Linked DNA regions of Mucilaginibacter paludis DSM 18603. The protein of the gene in region 2 interacts with the protein of the main gene of each other region in a pairwise test. Links are inferred from orthologs where the notes say so. Each region holds a gene or a part of one and is shown on either strand. Other genes may lie near its edges. The genes, in order: ruvC and ruvA.

What was found.
Region 1: the proteins of ruvA (region 2) and ruvC interact in binary tests that used the Escherichia coli proteins (3 or more experiments, as listed by UniProt). The link is inferred for Mucilaginibacter paludis DSM 18603 from one-to-one orthologs.

Annotation. Positions count from the first base shown.
Region 1 is NZ_CM001403.1:4,843,717-4,846,779, reverse strand. The notes cover bases 282-3,007. They hold ruvC (crossover junction endodeoxyribonuclease RuvC), read right to left. Parts: upstream 2,089-3,007; coding sequence 1,474-2,088; downstream 282-1,473. Other genes in these bases: MUCPA_RS20455 (hypothetical protein), read left to right, coding at 2,198-3,007; MUCPA_RS20465 (HIT family protein), read left to right, coding at 949-1,356; greA (transcription elongation factor GreA), read left to right, coding at 372-845. Also shown: MUCPA_RS20475 (2-hydroxyacid dehydrogenase), read left to right, coding at 1-158; more of MUCPA_RS20455, read left to right, coding at 3,008-3,063.
Region 2 is NZ_CM001403.1:4,948,407-4,951,603, forward strand. The notes cover bases 86-2,945. They hold ruvA (Holliday junction branch migration protein RuvA), read left to right. Parts: upstream 86-1,153; coding sequence 1,154-1,738; downstream 1,739-2,945. Other genes in these bases: MUCPA_RS20955 (NADP-dependent malic enzyme), read left to right, coding at 86-1,022; sov (T9SS outer membrane translocon Sov/SprA), read left to right, coding at 1,765-2,945. In the rest of the region: more of MUCPA_RS20955, read left to right, coding at 1-85; more of sov, read left to right, coding at 2,946-3,197. UniProt on the Escherichia coli protein: The RuvA-RuvB-RuvC complex processes Holliday junction (HJ) DNA during genetic recombination and DNA repair.

The DNA.
Region 1 (3,063 bases), 100 kb from region 2 along the record:
TTGAAAAATTTCCGGCCCTGGGAGAACAGCAATGGTTTGCCGAACTGCGCCAAAACGGCAAAGTACTACTAACCCCGCATGTGGCCGGGTGGACGTTTGAATCGTACCGAAAAATAAGTGAGGTAATGGCCGAAAAATTACAGGCCTTATCCCAATAAAATTTCGCCATTGATGCGCCGGAGCGATTATAGCAATTAAAAGATTTGGAATTGTAAACTTAAATCTGCTATCTTCGTTTTATACTAAACAAGACTATGTAGGCCATGCCGATATAGTCTTGTTTGTTTTAAAGAACCCGTGATGTCCTTCTGAAACAGGAGGGCTATTTTTTTTAGGGTTGATGAGTAATTAATAATTAATTTAAGTGAGTTATGGCAGATGTAGCATACTACACCAAAGAAGGTTTAGAAAAACTAAAAGAAGAATTACAGTATTTAAAAACTACAGGAAGGCAAATCATCTCCAACGCGATAGCGGAAGCGAGGGATAAAGGCGACTTGAGTGAAAATGCGGAATATGATGCAGCCAAAGATGCTCAAGGACACCATGAGGCCAAAATTGCAAAACTGGAAGAGGCGATGTCCAACGCACGCTTGCTGGATGATTCGAAATTAGATTTATCAAAGGTACTGGCGCTATCCATTGTCAAAATAAAAAATCTGAAGAATGGTGCCACCATGAGCTACCAGCTGGTATCAGAAAGTGAAGCCGATTTAAAATCAGGCAAAATATCTACAGCTTCTCCCATAGCCAAAGGCTTATTAGGCAAAAAGGTGGGCGAAGTTATCGAGATCACGGTGCCTGCCGGTAAAATAGATTTTGAGATCCTGGAGATTAGTCGCTAACGCTCCTAAATTTACTGAGTGATTGATTGACTGAATGATTGATTTTAACACGTCCGTCGATCACAATCAATCATTCAAAAATCAATCACTCAATCAATAACCCATGCCAAGCATATTCTCTAAAATTGTGGCCGGCGAGATACCCGCCCATATTGTTGCCGAAACAGTTGAGTTTTTAGCTTTTTTAGATATAGCCCCTTTGGCTATAGGCCATGTACTGGTTATCCCTAAAAAGGAAGTTGATTATTTGTTTGACCTGGACGATGAAACTTACACCGGCTTACAAATTTTCACTAAAATTATCGCCACAGGTATCAAAAAAGCTATCCCCTGCGAGCGCATAGGCGTTACCGTAATGGGGCTGGAAGTACCCCATGCGCATATTCACCTGATACCGATTAACCATGCGGATGATATGAATTTCGCGAGGCCCAAACTTAAGCTGAGCCAGGAAGAGTTGGTGGATATTACCGCTAATATCAAAGCTGCTTTACGGACGGTGGAGGATTAATGCTAAGTCTTGAGTATTTAGTCTTGATTCAAATCTATTTTTGATCATCATCAGTAATTTGGCCCTGGCTAAAACACGGCTTTATGTTGACGAACTTGCGAGACCGGATCTATCTTCCTATCGACTCTTCTTCACCGGCTTTACCGTACCGCTAACACGTTCGCTGTTATCTTTAACAAAAGCGGCCCACCCTACTTTCATTTTTTTACCACCCCCAATACTCGAACTTCCTTTAAGTTCAATTTTTTGAAAAGCATGGCAAACCGCTACAGCCAAACCATCGGTAGCATCTAAAAATTGTGGCGTTTCGGTAAATTTCAGCAAGGTTTGTAACATGGCGGCTACCTGCTCTTTGGTGGCGTTACCGTTCCCGGTGATAGATTGTTTTATTTTGCGGGGCGCGTATTCGCAGATAGGCAGGTTGCGGGATAATGCCGCTGCCATGGCCACGCCCTGCGCCCGGCCCAACTTAAGCATTACCTGTATATTTTTACCGTAAAAAGGCGCTTCAAGAGCCATGCAATCGGGCTTGTATTGATCAATCAGGCTTAGCGTTTTTTCAAAAATACGCTGTAATTTAAGGGCATGATCATCCAGGTGTTCCATTTTAACAACACCAAGGCTGATCAGCTCAATCCGTGGCCCGGTTTCTTTAATCAAACCATAACCCATTACGGCAGTACCAGGGTCAATCCCCAAAATCACACGTTCCCTCAAATTTACCAACTGCATAGGCAAGTATAAGCAAAGCTTAAACGCTATTAAAACAAAATGCAAAAAACAAACTTTATAGGTGTGCATTATATAAGCATTTTGTAACATTGCACAAACATCTACCTAATTGACCAGTACCACTAAAAAAATAATTTCGTACAGTACAAAAGCAGCTATTATTTTATTTGCTTATGGGTTTATTTACCGCACCGTAAATAATGATAACAGGCTCAGGCAGTTTAAGCTGTTAATATCGCAAGTTAACCACCAACAAGTAATGTACACGCTTACGGCGTTGGTAGCCTTAATGCTGGTTAACTGGGTGCTGGAAGCTTTAAAATGGAAGTATTTAAGCCGCAAGCTACAACGCATGACCCTATGGCGATCTGTAGAGGCAGTATTTTGCGGCCTCACCTGGGCTATATTTACCCCTAACCGCTTAGGCGAATATGGCGGCCGGGTTTTGTTTTTACCACCGCGCAAACGTGTTTATGGCGTGTTTGTAATGGGGGTCGGCTCCTTCGGGCAAAACCTAATTACCAACGTGGTAGGCATTACCGCTTTAATATGGTTTGTTTATCATTATATCCATTTAAACATCTGGGTAATGGCTGTTTTTACCTGTGTTGCCATTGCTTTTGGCTTGTTTATGCTCACCTGCTACTTCAATATCAAATGGTTGTTTTCTATTATCGGCAAAATTCCGTTTTTAAAAAAATATAGTCGTTTTTTCGAGATCATCTCCCGCTATAAAACCGGCCACCTTTTAAATATCCTTCTTTTTTGCCTGGCCAGGTTCTCGGTTTTTTCGTTCCAATATTGCCTGGTTATCCATTTGCTGCTACCGCAACTACCGGTACTACCCACCATGATGATGGTGTTTAACAACTTTTTTATCCAGTCGGCCCTGCCCACACTTGATTTAATTGACGTAGGTTTGCGCGGGATGACGGCATCTACCTTTTTTGGATATATTACCAATCAGCAAATTGC
Region 2 (3,197 bases):
TTGGCGTTGATAATAAAATTCTGCGTAACCTGACCAACAAGGCCAAATCAAAATTAAAACGTGTGGTATTTGCGGAAGCAGATAACTATAAGATTTTAAAATCGGCCCAGATTGTGATAGACGAAGGGATCGCTATTCCTATTTTGCTGGGCAATGTTGATCGCATCAAGCAGATTATGCTTGAAAACGATTTGCAATTAGGCGATGTAACTATTATCGATCCACGTTCGGATACCGGCGAGCGCGCCTGCGCTTATGCGGAGTACTTGTTTAACAAGCGCCAGCGCCGTGGCGTTACCCTGTACGAAGCCAAAAAACTGATGCGGGACCGTAACTACTATGGTGCCTGCATGGTTCAGTTTGGAGATGCGGATGCGCTGATATCCGGTTTAACCAAAAACTATGTACCTACCGTAAAGCCCGCTTTACAAATTATAGGTACCGAGCCAGGTGTAGCCAAAGTGGCCGGTATGTACATGATGATCACCAAAAAAGGTCCGGTTTTTTTTGGCGATACTACGGTAAATGTAAACCCAACCACTCAGGATTTAGTAGATATTACCGTGCTGATAGAGCGATCGGTTAAAAAATTCAATATTAAGCCCCGCGTGGCCCTGCTGTCGTACTCTAACTTTGGCTCTAACGACGGCATCATTCCCGAAAAAACCCGCGAGGCAGTAAGCATATTGCACGAAAAATATCCGGACATGGTGATTGATGGCGAGATGCAGGCTAACTTTGCCATTAACCCAACCTTACTTCAGGATAATTTCTCGTTCTCAACCCTGGTTGGCGAGCCTGCCAACACCCTTATATTTCCTAATCTTGAATCGGGTAACATTGCCTATAAACTATTGCAGGAATTGGGTGGTGCAGAAGCTGTTGGCCCTATTTTACTGGGTATGAAAAAATCAGTTCACGTATTACAGTTGGGCAGTTCTGTGCGCGAAATTGTGAATATGGTTACCATAGCCGTAGTTGATGCGCAGGAAAAAGAGGCAGCACAAACAGTTGCTAAATGAATGATAAAAAATTGAAGTAATTATAATATTGATGACACTTTATTGATGTAATTATTAGTTAAATTAGTCAGCCGGTAATTGCGCCTGTTAAGGGCGTGCTTACCGGCCAATAACATCATGTAAGGATAGATATGTACGCATATATCAATGGAAAATTAGCTTTCAAATGCCCAACCTACGTAATTATCGATGCCGGTGGCGTTGGCTACCACATTAACATATCGTTAAACACCTATTCAAACATATCGGATAAAGAGAGCTGTAAACTTTTTACCTGGCTGCATGTAAAAGAAGATGCGCACACTTTGTACGGTTTTGCTGATGAAGGTGAGCGGAGGCTTTTTTTGCATTTGATATCGGTTTCGGGTATTGGTGCTAATACAGGGCGGATGATTTTATCATCTATAACCCCTGCCGAAATACAAAATGCAATTATTAAAGGTGATGTACCCCTGATTCAGCGTATCAAAGGCATCGGCCCCAAATCGGCACAACGCATCGTTCTGGAGCTGCAGGATAAGCTGCGTAAAGATGGTCCGGATACATTAATTAATGTTCCGGTAATTCACACGGCGAAAGATGAAGCTCTTTCGGCCCTGGTTATGCTGGGATTTGCTAAAAACGTTGGAGAAAAGGCTTTAGACAATGCCATCAAGTCGACAACAGACAATTTAACAGTAGAGCAATTAATAAAAATTGCCCTTAAAAATTTATAATTACTGAAACAAATTTACTTATCCAATTGATTAACGTTTTTACCTGGAAGCTTGCTTTCTGCATTGTGTTTTTTGCTGCAATGTTTGGCAGTATGCAACTGCATGCGCAAACGGGTTCTGTATTAAAAAAGGATTCCTCGTCGGCAAAGTATCCAATTAAAATTGATAAAACCAATAACGGGAAGGCTAAAGAAGGCATATTTCAGCCCGACCCGCCAAACCTGGTCCGCACCATCGAATACGATGCGGTAAGCAATCGCTATATCCTTACCGAAAAAGTAGGTAACCTGCTTTTTCGTCCCGTTCAATACCTTACTTTCTCGCAATACATAGAGCTGAAACAGCGCGAAACCCAAAAGATATATTGGAAGCAGCTGGCCGATAACTATGCTTATGCCTCGCAACAACCGGGTTTTATCCCTCAGATCAAGATCCGCAGCCACACCTTTGAGCAAATATTCGGCAGCAACATTATCGATATCCGCCCGCAGGGCTCGGCCGAAATGGTGTTTGCAGGGCAGGTTAATACCAACCAGAATCCCTTATTTAACAGCACACAGCGTACCCAGGCCAACTTTAACTTTGATCAGCACATTCAAATGAACGTGACGGGTACCATAGGCGATAAGCTGAAGATCAATACCAATTACAATACCGATGCACAGTTTCAGTTTGAGAACCAGATCAAATTGGATTATACCGGTAAGCCCGACGAAATTATCCAGAAGATAGAGGCCGGTACCGTAAGTATGCCTTTAAACACCACGCTGATAACCGGCAGCCAAGCCTTATTTGGTGTAAAAACAAAATTGAAGTTCGGTAAGTTGGATGTAACCAGCATATTTTCTCAGCAACGCTCACAATCGCAACAGATCACCATTACCAATGGCTCGCAACAAGCCGCGTTTAGGTTAACCCCAGCCGATTATGAGGCTAACAAGCATTATTTTTTAGCACAATATTTTAGGGATAACTACGATAAGGCGCTGGCCAATATTCCTATCATCAACTCCAATATTACCATCACCAAAATTGAGGTATGGACAACCAACCGCAACAACAGCACTACCGATTCGCGTGATATTGTGGGCTTCCTGGATCTCGGCGAAAACAGGCCGAATAATAGCAGCCTGATAAGGGGTGGAGGCTCGGCTTTACCTGCCGGCTTTAATGGCCCGGGTTTTACGCAGCAATCAAATACGCTGTTAGCTAACTTGCCCGCTGATGCAAGGTTAACCAGTTCGAACGCTCTGAACACTTATTTCCAGTCTACCGGCGCTACCGACAATTATTCAAAACTAACTTATGCCCGTAAGCTTACCGACAAAGAGTTTACACTGCATGCGCAGTTAGGGTATATATCCTTAAACTATCCGCTCAATAATGATGAAGTGTTGGCGGTTGCTTACCGCTATACTTATAATGGTAAGGAGTACCAGGTGGGTGAGTTTTCTACAGA